Regions from separate parts of the Pseudomonas moorei genome, predicted to be linked through region 2. Evidence: riboswitches for the same ligand, from Rfam matches in the RefSeq annotation. Region 2 holds a riboswitch; the other holds the start of a gene.
What was found. Region 2 has a riboswitch for cobalamin ahead of ACGJAX_RS19660 (CbtB-domain containing protein). Riboswitches for the same ligand answer to the same signal wherever they lie in the genome.
Positions count from the first base shown of each region.

Region 1: linked by a shared signal. The riboswitch ahead of cobO (cob(I)yrinic acid a,c-diamide adenosyltransferase) and the one ahead of ACGJAX_RS19660 (CbtB-domain containing protein) in region 2 are both predicted to bind cobalamin.

Region 1 is NZ_AP035776.1:6,048,578-6,055,710, forward strand. Features, by position in the region: gene cobD (threonine-phosphate decarboxylase CobD) at 1-332, opposite strand, end outside; gene cbiB (adenosylcobinamide-phosphate synthase CbiB) at 325-1,233, opposite strand; gene bluB (5,6-dimethylbenzimidazole synthase) at 1,230-1,880, opposite strand; gene ACGJAX_RS28195 (cobyrinate a,c-diamide synthase) at 1,877-3,259, opposite strand; gene cobO (cob(I)yrinic acid a,c-diamide adenosyltransferase) at 3,270-3,881, opposite strand; cobalamin riboswitch at 3,963-4,194, opposite strand; gene ACGJAX_RS28205 (hypothetical protein) at 4,346-4,930, shown strand; gene ACGJAX_RS28210 (PQQ-dependent sugar dehydrogenase) at 4,998-6,311, shown strand; gene ACGJAX_RS28215 (class I SAM-dependent methyltransferase) at 6,351-7,013, opposite strand; gene ACGJAX_RS28220 (C40 family peptidase) at 7,032-7,133, opposite strand, start outside.
Region 2 is NZ_AP035776.1:4,168,315-4,175,447, forward strand. Features, by position in the region: gene ACGJAX_RS19635 (fatty acid cis/trans isomerase) at 1-819, shown strand, start outside; gene nfuA (Fe-S biogenesis protein NfuA) at 1,114-1,698, shown strand; gene cobM (precorrin-4 C(11)-methyltransferase) at 1,864-2,610, opposite strand; gene ACGJAX_RS19650 (cobalamin biosynthesis protein) at 2,693-3,106, opposite strand; gene ACGJAX_RS19655 (CbtA family protein) at 3,103-3,795, opposite strand; gene ACGJAX_RS19660 (CbtB-domain containing protein) at 3,807-4,001, opposite strand; cobalamin riboswitch at 4,120-4,346, opposite strand; cobalamin riboswitch at 4,472-4,684, shown strand; gene cobW (cobalamin biosynthesis protein CobW) at 4,783-5,850, shown strand; gene cobN (cobaltochelatase subunit CobN) at 5,854-7,133, shown strand, end outside.

The DNA of each region.
Region 1 (7,133 bases), 1.9 Mb from region 2:
CGCACGATGTAGCCGTTACGCCGCCAGGCTTCGGCATGCTCGGCGTAACAGGGGGACAGCACGCCGACCTTGCCGGCCCGGCGCAGACGCGGCAGCAACTGGATGGCCATCTGCGAACCGGCCACCGGCAACACCTGCAGAGTGCCGTAGTAGTCGCAGGCGGCCTGTTCCAGCCCGTCATCGGTTTCCGGCAGGCGCGCCCATGCTCGCAGGGGGATATCCGGAATGGGAAACGGCCAGGGCGCAAGGCCGCTGGACAGGTCAAGCCAATCGGCTTCCTCGATGCCGTATTCGAGCGCCGCCTTGCGCAACCGTCCACCGTGCTCAAGCATAAAATTCAGCCCCCAGGCAGAGAATCAGCAGCCATAACCATACCCCGCGCTGGACCAATTGCCAGCCACGATCGATGGAGTCGGCATCCGCCGGCAGGCCTTCGCCCAGTTGCGGACGTTGATGCAGTTCACCGTGATAGATCGCCGCCCCACCCAACTCGACACCCAGCGCACCGGCCCCCGCGGCCATTACCGGACCGGCGTTCGGGCTGTCCCAGGTCGGACCCTGGGTCCGCCAGCATTTGAGGGCCAGTCGGGTTTTGCCCAGCAAGGCGTAAGTCAACGCCACCAGACGCGCAGGAATGAAATTGAGCACATCATCGATCCTGGCTGCCGCCCAGCCGAAACGCTCGAAGCGCTCGTTGCGATAGCCCCACATGGCGTCCAGGGTGTTGCTCAAACGGTAGAGCACCACGCCTGGCGCGCCGGCCACGGCAAACCAGAACAGTGCGGCAAACACCGCGTCACTGCCGTTCTCCAGCACCGATTCGGTGGCCGCACGGGCCACTTCGGTTTTATCCAGTTCGCTGGTCTTGCGGCTGACCAGGTAACTGACGCGCGTACGCGCCGCATCCAGATCATCGCTGCGCAAGGCCTTGGCCACGGGCTCGACGTGTTCGCCCAGGCTGCGCATGCCGAGGGCGCAATACAGCGCGAGAATCTCGACCATCCAGCCCACATAAGGCGCCCAGGAAAATGCCGTGGCCAACAAGGTCAATGGCAACACCGCGATCACCCACGCGGTGAACCCGTGACTGCGCCAGCCGCGACCACCCGCGTTGAAACGCTGCTCGATACGCTCGGCAAACCGGCCGAACGCCACCAGCGGATGCCAGCGCTTGGGTTCACCCAGCAGCGCATCCAGCGCCACAGCGGCGACACTCAACAACGCCACACTCATTGGCGCACTCCCCAATAATTTTCGTACAGCAGTTCACTTAGCGGACGCGCCTGCGCCCACCCTTCCAGAACCAGCATCGGCGCCGGGTAGAATTCCTTGACCGGTCCCAGGCACAAAACGGCCAGTGGCTTGGCCCCGGAGGGCAAGCAGAGCAAATCGGCCAGGGCTTGCGGTTCGAACAGCGAAACCCAGCCCATGCCCAAACCTTCGGCCCGGGCCGCCAGCCACAGGTTCTGGATCGCGCAGGACAACGACGCCATGTCCATTTCCGGCAAGGTGCGACGACCGAAAATATGCCGCTCGCGATCGTCCATCAGCGCCGCCACCAACACCTCGGCGCAATCACTGATGCCTTCGACCTTGAGCTGCATGAATTCGTCGGTGCGTTCGCCGAGGGCTTCGGCGGTGCGAATGCGCTCTTGCTCCACCAGTTCCTGGATCTGGCCGCGCAGGGTTCGGTCGCTGATGCGGATGAACCGCCAGGGCTGCATCAAGCCGACACTCGGCGCCTGGTGCGCGGCTTCGAGCAACCGCCGCAGCAATTCGGGCTCGACCGTACCGCCACTGAAGTGACGCATGTCGCGACGTTCGCCGATGGCGCGGTAAACCGCTGCGCGTTCGGCTTCGGTGAATGCGTTGTCGGTCATGGCCTCTTCGCTGGCAAGCCAGCGCCTACAGGGTTCAGGTGATCAACTGCAGGAGCCGGCTTGCCGGCGAAGGCGTCCTCAAGATCGGGTGCAAACAATGCGGCTACAGCCGTCGGATTGGACGGAAAATAGAAATGCACATAAGAGGCTGTCATCCGTCCCTCACGATAAACCGCCTCCGCCCCGCGCCCGCCATTGGGGCTCAAGCCTCGGGCAATCGGTACAAGCTCAGTGGTGGTCAGCGAATGATGATAGGTGTGCCCGCGCAGCGACCCTTCCGGCAATTCGACAGCCTGTAGCGCCAGCGCCGCCAGACGCTTTTGCATCACCGCATCACCGGCCAGCAAGCCGACCAGTTCTGCACGCGAACCCTCGACATCGGTCAGCGAATCGAGCAGATACAGCATGCCGCCACATTCGGCGAGCAACGGCTTGCCCGCTTCGTGGTGCGCGCGGATCGCGTTCAACATCGAGGTGTTTTGCGACAACGCCACATGGTGCAGTTCGGGATAACCACCCGGCAGATAGAGGCTGTCTGCCTCGGGCAAACCGGTGTCACGGATCGGCGAGAAAAACGCCAGCTCGGCGCCCATGGCCCGCAGCAAATCCAGGCTTGCGCCATAGGTAAAGGCAAAGGCTTCGTCACGGGCCACAGCAATGCGCACACCGGCCAGCAAGGGATCGGCAGCGATGACATCCGGGGCCGCGAATTCCACGGCCGGCGGTAGCGCCACCTCGCAACTGCTGGCCAGGGCATCGGCCGCCGCATCGAGGCGCAGATCAAGATCGTTCAACTCGCTGGCCTGCACCAGTCCGAGGTGACGACTCGGCAATTCGATTCCGGTTTCACGGGACAACGCGCCGTACCAACGCAGGCCTTCGGTCAGGCTGCCCTCAAGCAATTGCGCGTGACGCAGGGTGCCCACGCGGTTGGCCAGGACACCGGCAAATGGCAAGTCGGGTTGATAGCGCGCCAGCCCCAGGGCCAGGGCACCAAAGGTCTGGGCCATGGCAGTGCCGTCGATCACCCCCAGCACCGGCACACCGAAGTGCCGCGCCAGGTCGGCACTGGACGGCGTGCCGTCAAACAGGCCCATGACACCTTCGATGAGGATCAGGTCCGCTTCACCCGCGGCCTCCCACAACAGCCGACGACTCTCCTGCTCGCCCACCATCCACATGTCCAGTTGATACACCGGCGCACCGCTGGCGCGCTCCAGAATCATCGGGTCGAGAAAGTCCGGGCCACATTTGAACACGCGAACCTTGCGCCCCTGATTGCGATGCAAACGGGCCAACGCAGCGGTGACGGTGGTCTTGCCCTGACCGGAGGCCGGCGCGGCAATCAGCACCGCCGGGCATTGACGAGGGCTATTCATACAATACGACTCACAGCTCGACGCCTTTTTGCGCCTTGATACCGGCCTGGAAGGCGTGCTTGATCATGCCCATTTCGGTGACGGTGTCGGCCAGCTCGATCATCTCCGGCTTGGCGCCACGGCCGGTAACCACCACATGTTGCATCGGCGGGCGTGCCTGCAGATCGCCGAGCACCTGATCGAGATCGAGGTAGCCGTGCTTGAGGGCGATGTTCAACTCATCCAGCACCACCAGGCCGATGGAGGGGTCGCGCAGCAACTGTTGCGAAACCGCCCAGGCCGCTTCGGCGGCGGCGATGTCGCGCTGGCGATCCTGGGTTTCCCAGGTGAAGCCCTCGCCCATCACATGAAAACGCACCTGCTCCGGGAAGCGCCGGAAGAACAGCTCCTCACCCGTGCTATTGCGCCCCTTGATGAACTGAACCACACCGCACTGCATGCCATGGCCCATCGACCGGGCCAGCATGCCGAACGCCGAGCTGCTCTTGCCCTTGCCGTTGCCGGTGAGTACCAGCAGCAGGCCGCATTCGTTCGGGGAGTTGGCGATGCGCTCATCGATCACGGCTTTTTTGCGCAGCATGCGCGCCAGATGACGTTCGTCACGATCAGGGGTATCAGTCATGGGAGAGCTCTCCGTTGAGGCAGGATAACGGCGGGCGGGCACAAGAAAAGACGGCAAGAAGCCTGGCATCGCCCACCGTGACGCCGCTTGGATGGATCAGGCCGGTCTCCGGGCTCATGAGCGGCGTTGGCCTGACTGTGCGCCTTCCCGTGTCGATACTCGGCACAGTGGCTCAAGGCACAGTCTTCACTCATTTACCGTTGCGGGGGCAGCGCCGGGATCGCGGCCTTCGTGCTCGAAGCGTCCACTCACCGGCTTCCCTGTTTCACTCTGTCGACCCAAGCCACAGAGCACCTGAAACAAGCCGCGAAGGTTAGAGGGTTGGGGGTGGAGCGTCAAATGAAGACCGGCCGGGCGAGTGAATAACTGCCGTTGATCAATAAACTGACGCCAATCTTGTGCCACACTGCAAGCAATGATATCAAAGAGCCACAACCCACATCACAATAACAAGGGTAAGCCCCATGCAAGGCATCATCATCAGCAATCCGAAGCTGGAATTCCTGCGCCCGCTGCTGGAGCGCTGGTTTGACTGTATCGACCGCTACAACGCCGTGCGCGGCGATAACGAAACGCCTTACTGGCTCGACGAAAAAGCCAATCTCGGCCTGCTTTCCGCCGCCGCCTGGATGGCCGAAATGGTGACCCTGCAACAATCGCCCACGCGCAAACACATCGAGGAAGGCGAGCGCAACGGCCGCGCCGATCTGTTTATCGCCACGCCTGAATCACGCGCCTGGTTACAGGCCACGCAACGCTGGCCACGGGTCAACAGCCTGAACCTGACGCAAGCCCTGCAGGACATCACCAGTGACGCCAAACGCATCAGCTACGCCAGCGACCTGAAACTCGGCTGCCTGTTCGTGGCACCGCACAAAGCCCAGCAAGGCGCCACCCCGGAAGAACTGCAGGACATGGTCGACGACCTGCAAAAAGAGCACACCTGCGCCGTCGCCTGGTACTTCCCTTACGCCTACCGCAAGTTGCGCAACGAAGGGGGGCACTACCACCCCGGTATCGCCGTGCTGCTCAAGGAAGCTCGCGGCTAACGGTTGAACCATCGCGCAACGAAACTTCTCTATTGATCAGGTCACTGCATTCACAGGGAAGATCAGTATGCGCAAGCCCCAGCTCGTTCTCGTTATCGCGCTCGCCGGAGGGCTCGCCGCTTGCGGTGAAACCTCCAGCCTGCAAGTCGCCGACGGCACCGGCCCGTCACCCAAGTTGCCAGAACCCAACAAGACGCTGCTGCCGACGATCAACATCGCCCCGGCGATTGGCTGGCCCGACGGCGCGAGCCCCGTCGCCGCTGCCGGCACTCAAGTCGCTGCGTTCGCCGAGAACCTCGACCACCCGCGCTGGCTCTATGTGCTACCCAACGGCGACGTGCTGGTCGCCGAAACCAATGCCCCACCCAAACCCGATGACGGCACAGGCCTGCGCGGATGGGTCATGAAGAAAGTCATGGGCCGCGCCGGTGCGGGCGTGCCGAGCGCGAATCGCATCACCCTGCTGCGCGACCGGGACCACGACGGCATCGCGGAAACCCGCACGGTGTTTCTGGAAAACCTGAACTCGCCCTTCGGCATGACGCTGGTCGGCAATGACCTGTACGTCGCCGACACCGATCGCCTGCTGCGCTTTCACTATGAAACCGGTGATACGGCGATCAAGTCGCCACCGGTCAAAGTGCTCGACCTGCCCGGCGGTACGCTGAATCACCACTGGACCAAAAACGTCATCGCCAGCAAGGACGGCAGCAAGCTGTACGTCACGGTGGGTTCGAACAGCAACGTCGCCGAAAACGGCATGGACAAGGAAGAAGGTCGCGCGGCGATCTGGGAAGTGGATCGCGCCACCGGCAACCACCGGATCTTTGCCTCGGGCTTGCGCAACCCCAATGGCCTGTCCTGGGAGCCGCAAAGCGGCGCACTGTGGACAGCGGTCAATGAGCGCGATGAAATCGGTAGTGATCTGGTGCCGGACTACATCACCTCGGTCAAGGACGGCGCGTTCTATGGCTGGCCGTTCAGCTACTACGGCCAGCATGTCGACGTTCGCGTCGAACCGCAGAACCCGGACCTGGTGGCCAAGGCGATCGCGCCGGACTATGCAGTCGGCCCGCACACGGCGTCACTGGGCCTGACATTTGCCGAAGGCAGCCGGTTGCCGGCGCCATTCACCGAAGGCGCCTTCGTCGGCCAGCATGGCTCATGGAACCGCAAGCCACACAGTGGCTACAAGGTGATCTTCGTACCGTTCAGCGCCGGTAAACCCAGCGGGCAGCCGGTGGACGTACTCACGGGCTTCCTCAATAACGAAGAAAAAGCCATGGGCCGGCCGGTGGGCGTGGTGATCGATCAGCAGGGCGACTTGTTGGTGGCAGATGATGTGGGGAACAAGGTTTGGCGGGTTTCAGCGGCTAAATAATGACACGTCAAGCCCGCCCCCACCTGGAGCCACAAGGGATCAGCGTTTGCGGCAAAGCGTGAGCCCATCGCCCAGCGGCAACAACGACAGATCCACCCGCGAGTCATCCTTCAAGGCACGGTTGAGTGCCTGGATGGCTCGGGTGTCTGCACTCTGCGGATTCTCTTCCAGCACCCGCCCGCTCCACAGCGTGTTATCAAACACCGCCAAGCCACCCACCCGCAGCAGTCGCAGCGCGTGCTCAAGATAAGTGGGGTAATTGGCCTTGTCGGCGTCGATGAACACCAGATCGAACCGCCCGTCCTGCCCTTGCCGTTCCAGTTCGTCCAGGGTTTGCAGCGCAGGTGCCAGACGCAGATCGATTCGACCGGCCAGCCCGGCCTCCTGCCAGTAACGGCGTGCGGTGGCGTTGTAGTCACCCGGCATGTCGCAGCAGATCAATGAGCCGTCATCGGGCAATGCCGCGGCCATGCACAGCGCGCTGTAACCGGTGAAGGTGCCGATTTCCAGCAGACGTCGGGCACCGGTGAGCTTCACCAGCAACGCAAGAAACTGACCCTGCTCCGGCGCCACTTGCCAGCGCGCCATCGGCAGCGCCTGGGTTTCGTCGCGCAAGCGCTTGAGCAGCGGCGTTTCGCGCAGGGACACGTCGAGCAGGTAGTGATAGAGCGAGTCGTCGAGATTGAGCGTGCGAGCGGTCATGAGAGCACTCTCTGGCTATTACGGGTTGCGCGCCAGGTGTTCCGGTTGCAGGACACGCTTGGCGCTCAGGTAGGCTTTCTGCCAATACGCCTTGGACAAGCTGTCGAGCTTGACTGTGCC
Region 2 (7,133 bases):
TTGGCGGTGAATTTCGACGTGTTCGGCAACGTCTCGCATCAAGCCCAGACGCGCCTGTATTTCGACCTGATTCGCAATGGCGCCGAGCAGAACTTCCTGCGCCTGATGCCGGCCAATTCCCGCGACCGTTACCTGGATGACTGGTACCAGAGCAGTGGCAAATTCAAGATGTGGCTGGACTACGAATCGATCGACGACGACACGCCGACGGCGCTGAAACTCGATCCAGATGACCCCAAGCGCGATTTCGCCATGCAGTTGCTGGCGCGCTATGGCGAGCTCAACGCCAATCCGGACCCGATCAATCGCTGTGACGGTGCCTACTGCTCGCGACCCAACATCGACCCGGACCTGCAAGGCGCCGAACAGGCCTTGAGTCGCCTGGCTTCACGCCCGGCGGCCGGACTCAAGGTCATCGACCAATTGCCCGAAGCGACCATGTTGCGCGTCGAGGCCGCGAGCGGCCAGCGTGTGGTCTACAGCCTGCTGCGCAACCGGGCGCACAGCAATGTGGCGTTCCTGCTGGGCGAGTCGCTGCGCTATCAGCCGGGGCTCGACACGCTCACCATTTATCCGGGGGTCATGAGCAGCTACCCGAACTTCATGTTCAACATTCCCGCCGAGCAAGTCCCGGCCTTTGTCGACGCCATGGAAAACGCCAGGGACGCCGACAGCTTCGAGAAGATTGTCGAGCGCTGGGGTGTAAGGCGCAGTCACCCGCAGTTCTGGGAGTACTTCCATGACCTGAGCCGCTACATCCACGAAACCGATCCGGTGGAAGAGGGCGTGCTGGACATGAACCGCTACGAGAACCTTTGATCAACCTTTGACACGATGGGCCGATGCCGGACGCTTTAGGCGCCATGTCGAAATCCTTTCCCGAGCGCAACAGACTGTTCCTATGTGATGATCGCGGTTTGTTCTGCCATCATCGGGTCGGGATCATGGCTAAGCTACGAATGGGTGGAAAAATGCAGCTATCGGTGGCTTAAAGTATGGAATGACGGCGAACCGGAGAGCGAGGTGGCTTCGGTTCTTTCCCGACAAAAATACTAGGACTTTGTCCGGCGCGATGATTGGCGTAAACTGCGCCCAAGCCTGCGAGGAGTTTCCATGACCGCTATAACCATCACCGACGCCGCCCATGATTATCTGGCTGATCTGCTCTCCAAGCAGAACACCCCGGGCATCGGCATCCGCATCTTTATCACCCAGCCTGGCACCCAGTACGCCGAAACCTGCATTGCCTACTGCAAGCCGGGCGAAGAAAAACCTGAAGACACCGCTCTGGGGCTGAAAAGCTTCACCGCTTACATCGATTCGTTCAGCGAAGCTTTCCTGGACGATGCGGTCGTCGACTACGCCACCGACCGCATGGGCGGCCAGCTGACCATCAAGGCGCCAAACGCCAAAGTTCCGATGGTCAATGCCGACAGCCCGATCAACGAGCGCATCAACTATTACCTGCAAACCGAGATCAACCCGGGGCTGGCCAGCCACGGCGGTCAGGTCAGCCTGATCGATGTGGTTGAAGACGGCATCGCCGTTCTCCAGTTCGGCGGCGGTTGCCAGGGCTGCGGCCAGGCGGACGTCACCCTGAAGGAAGGCATTGAGCGCACCCTGCTTGAGCGTATACCTGAGCTCAAGGGTGTTCGTGACGTGACCGACCATACGCAGAAAGAAAACGCCTACTACTAAGGCGTTCGCTGCGAAAAAAGACGGCGCTGTGGCGAGGGAGCTTGCTCCCGTTTGATGGCGTAGCCATCACAATACAGCCGATGCATTTTTCCTAGATGAATGCCTTGGCTGATGTTGGGACCGCTTCGCGGTCCAGCGGGAGCAAGCGCCCTCGCCACAAGTGCTTTAGGGGCGGTACAAATGCGCATGGCCGGCGCGATACAGCGACGACTCGCTGAAATGGTCACTGCCCAGCACCCGTCCCACCAGAATCAATGCCGTGCGCCGAAACCCCTTGGCCTGAACCTTCCCGGCAATGTTCTCCAGCGTCCCTACCACCCAGTCCTGATCCGGCCAGGTTGCCCGATGAATCACCGCGATCGGACAGTCCGCGCCGTAATGTGGCAGTAATTCGGCCAGGATTTTTTCCAGATGATTGACCCCCAGATGAATCGCCATGGTTGCCCCATGTTGCGCCAGGCTGGCCAATTCTTCGCCGGCCGGCATCACCGTTTTGTCGGCATAGCGGGTCAGGATTACGCTTTGTGAGACATCGGGCAGGGTCAGTTCCGCCCCCAAAAGCGCCGCGCAGGCCGCCGTAGCGGTGACCCCGGGAATGATTTCAAAGGCAATGCCGAGTTCGCGCAGATAGCGAATCTGCTCACCGATCGCGCCGTAGAGGCTCGGGTCGCCGGAATGCACGCGTGCCACGTCTTGACCCTTGGCATCGGCGGCCTTGATCAGGTCGATGATCTGTTCCAGGTGCAGTTCGGCGCTGTTGACCACCTGTTCGGCGCAATGGCCCTGCAGCACAGCGGCGGGCACCAGCGAACCGGCGTAGATGATCACCGGGCAGCTACGAATCAGCCGCTGGCCTTTGACGGTGATCAGCTCGGGGTCGCCTGGACCTGCGCCAATGAAGTAGACGGTCATCGTCGATTCCTGTGGGAAAAGGGGGCTGGGCAGGGCGCCAGATGAAGATTGCTCATGATTGAACGCGCGGATTATCGGGATTTTACGTCGAGCTGGCCAATGCCAGGGTGGCCTGGGCATATTTTTGCCGGGTAATCAGCAACTTGGCCGGCGTCTGGGTCAACTGTTCGGCCAGGGCCAGGGCGGCACTTTCCGCGACACCGTAGCAGCCGGTACGCTCGAAGGCGATCTGCGAATGATGACTGAGTTGAGGCTCATAGCCGGCCAACTGGGCGCTGCTGAAATACGTCAATGGCAGTGAGAGTTGCTCGGCCAGTTCGACAAGGGCTGGTTCGTCGCGCTTCAAATCAATACTCGCCAGGGCCTTGATCTGATGCAGTCCGATCTGATGCGCTTGCAACGCCTGATCAAGCAGCGCCCGCAAAGTACTGACGGGGCAGCCTCGTTGGCAGCCCAGGCCGACCACCAGGGTCGGCGCTGTGCCGGTATCGGTCATGCGTGGTATTGGTCATCGAGCTTGCGGCGGAACAGCCAGGCGCTGATCAGGCCCAGGGCCAGCCAGAATGCGACGTTGGTCAACTGCGAAGCAATTTTGAATTGGGTTTCCAGTGCTTGCGGTGCTAGCATCGAGTGCACTTCCGGCTGCGGCGCGCCAATCACGTGGGGGACGGCAATGATGGCTGCACCCAGGACTTTCATCAGCCAGTGGCGGCTGAACACGATCAATGCGATGCCGACCGCGGTTGAGGCGGCAGTGCCAATCCACCAGGTTTGCCGTTGCGCCAGATCGGCAGCGGCGGTGCCTGGCAGTTCAGGCGGCAGGCCGAGGGTCGGCGCGAGCACGAAGGTCGCGTAACCGGCCAAGCCCCAGAGCAGCCCCTGTGAGGTTTTGGTCGGCGCGCGCAAGGTGTACAGGCCGGCGAGCATCAGGGCGAAACCGACAGCCACCACCAGATTGCCGCCGGTGGTCGACAACACGCGTTGCCAGCCGTTTTCCGGCTCCCAGGCTTCGGCATCGTGGGTGTGAGCGGCGTGTTCATGCATTTCGACCGACGCAGGTTCCGCTTTTTCGTAGGTTTCGGCCTGCAAAATCAGCGGAGCGACCCAGAAACTTTGCAGCAGAGTCAGCAGCAGGGCGGCCAGCAACCCCGTGAAGCCTGCGGTTTGCGCGATACGCTTGATCATGTCGGCGGGTCTCAATGGCACGGGAAGGCGGCGCTGTGACGGGTATCGTGAGCGGCGTTGTGAATCGCTTCGATGTGCGAGAAACCGGCGAAATACACAAGGCACGCGCCGAGGATCGACGCACAAACGGCGGCGGTCAGGCGTTGAGTCAGGGTTGTGGTGCTGCTCGTGGTGGTGCTGTGGTCGGTGGTGCTGATGATCGACATGGCGCTTCCCTCAGTTCTGTCAGCGGGGAATGAGAGCGCATGCAAATCCCTGCACGAGCGAGCGCGCAGAGGTTCGAACAGCGCCCGCCCACCGCGGGTTGTCATTCAGTGATTGTAAGGTTCACTTTGTGTTGCGGGCCGGTCTCCGGGCTCACGAGGGGTGTTGGCTATCGCCTGAACCTGCAAGCATCACCTTCCCATGCCGCACGGGCACAGTGGATCTGACGCTTCGCTCGCTTACCGTTGCGGGGGCAGCACCGGACTGACATGGCTTAAGAGTAAAGCACATGATTCACCGGTTTCCCGTTTCACCCTGTGAAGGGCACCCGTAACAAGGCGTGTAGGAGAGCATGGGCAAGGGTGGGGCGTCAATTGGCAAGCGTTCTCAACTCGGGGCGCAGTTGCTCGCGATGACGGCGTTGAGGCGCTGTAGAACTCAGCATGAACATTGACCCGCCCCAATACGATGCGTAGCCTTGCGCTTTCGAGGTTCTTCGGCGTTTGTCGAAGCTAAGAAGGGAACGCGGTCGAAGCCGCGGCTGCCCCCGCAACTGTGAACGGTGATGTTCGCTGCCACGCCACTGCACGCTCAAGTCCTGAGCCCGCGGGAAGGCGCAGCCAACGCCAGTCAAGCGACTGGCACACCGTCAGCCAGGAGACCTGCCTCGATACAGTTTCTCACTACAACCGGGCGGGGTGATCCGGTGGCGAACGCTTCCGGCGCGCACAGGCGTTGCCGGTACTCGTCCCGTATGCCCGCCACCTTGCCAAAGGGCATTCGATGAAAACACTGGCCAAACTCCCCGTCACCATCGTTACCGGCTTCCTCGGCTCGGGCAAAACCACCTTGCTGCGGCACATGCTCGACAACGCTCAGGGGCGCCGCATTGCGGTGATCGTCAACGAGTTCGGCGAACTGGGCATCGACGGTGAAATCCTCAAACAGTGCTCCATCGGTTGCACCGAAGAAGAAGCCAATGGCCGGGTCTACGAACTGGCCAACGGCTGCCTGTGCTGCACCGTTCAGGAAGAGTTCTTTCCGGTGATGCGCGAACTGGTCGCCCGTCGCGGCGATCTTGACCATATCCTCATCGAAACCTCGGGCCTGGCCCTGCCAAAGCCGCTGGTCCAGGCTTTTCAGTGGCCGGAAATCCGCAGCGCCTGCACCGTCGACGCGGTGATCACCGTGGTCGACAGCCCGGCCGTGGCCGCCGGCACTTTCGCCGCGTTCCCGGATCAGGTGGATGCCCAGCGCAAACTCGACCCGAACCTGGATCACGAATCGCCGCTGCACGAGCTGTTCGCCGACCAGTTGTCCAGCGCTGATCTGGTGATCCTCAACAAGGCTGACCTGATCAGCCCGGAAGACCTGGCCCGCGTCCGCCTGGAAGTCGCCGAAGAGTTGCCGCCAGCGGTCAAGGTCATCGAAGCCAGCAGCGGTCGCCTGCCACTGGACGTGCTGATCGGCCTGGGCGCCGGCTCCGAAGAACACATCGACAGCCGCCACAGCCATCACGATCATCACCACGACGATGACGATCATGACGACCACGATCACGACGCTTTCGATTCTATCTCCATCGAGCTGCCGGCCTCTGACGAAAGCCTGCTGATGGACGCACTGACGCAACTGGTGGTCGAGCACAGCATCCTGCGGGTCAAGGGTTTCGCGGCGATCCCGAACAAACCGATGCGCCTGCTGATCCAGGGCGTGGGCACTCGTTTCGACAAACACTTCGACCGTCAGTGGGGTGGCGAAGAAGAACGCACCACGCGTCTGGTGTTGATCGGCCAGGCGCTGGACGCCGCATTGCTCGAAACGCAATTGCGCGCCGCGCTTAGCGTGTAAGCCATGCACCTGCTCAGGACCCAGCCCGGCGGTTTCGTGTCGGATGACAACATTGCCGACCTTGGGCAAACCCCCGCCGAACTGGTGATCCTGTGCAGCGGTGACTCCAGTCTGGCGCTGCTCGCCGAAGCGGCGCAGCAGTTGCCCGACGATTACCCGACCGTGCGCCTGGCCAACCCGATGCAGGTGCAGAACCATGCCTCGGTCGATCTGTACGTCGACGAAGTGCTGCGCCACGCCAAGGTCATTCTGATTTCGCTGCACGGCGGCATCGCCTATTGGCGTTATGGCGTCGAGCGGTTGGTGGAGCTTTCCCGGCGTGGGGTGCAGCTGATTCTGGTGCCGGGCGATGACCGTCCCGATCCGGAACTCAGCGACCTCAGCACAGTGACCGTACAGGACCGCGAGCGGCTCTGGCACTTCCTGCGCCAGGGAGGCATGGGCAATGCGCTGGACCTGTTTCGCTGCCTGGCCAATCGCTGGCTGGGTCGTGACTACGCCTGGTCCGAGCCGCAAGTCCTGCCACGCACCGCGATCTATCACCCGCACAAAAGTCCCGCGCAACTGAGCGATTGGCAAGCCGAATGGCGGGCCGACCAACCCGTGGCGGCGGTGCTGTTCTACCGCTCGCACTTGCAGGCGGCGAACACCGCTTTCATCGATGTTTTCTGTCAGCGTTTACAGGCAGCGGGGTTGAACCCGTTGCCCATCGCCCTGGCCAGTTTGAAGGAGCCCGGCTGCCTGTCGGTGGTCGAGGACTGGCTTGACGAGATCGGCGCCTCGGTAATTCTCAACACCACCGGTTTCGCCCAGTCGAGTCCTGAAGCCCCGCATTTGCGTCCGTTTCGCCGCAACATCCCGGTGATTCAGGCGATCTGCGCCCAGGATAACGAACCGGGGTGGCGCGCCAGTGAACAAGGGCTCGGCCCGCGTGATCTGGCAATGCATATCGCCCTGCCGGAACTGGACGGGCGGATCATCAGTCGACCGATCAGCTTCAAGGATCTGGCCTGGCGCAGTGAGCGCAGTCAGTCCGATGTAGTCTGCTACCGCGCGCAACCGGAACGCATGGACTTTGTCGCGGAACTGGCGCGGCGCTGGATCGATCTGGCGCGGCTGCCGAATGCCGAAAAACGCATTGCGCTGATCCTCGCCAACTACCCGACCCGCGATGGTCGCATCGGTAACGGCGTCGGCCTTGATACGCCGGCGGCGGCACTGAATATCCTCCGTTCACTGCATGCCGAAGGTTATCCATTGCCGGCGCAGTTGCCGGACAGCGG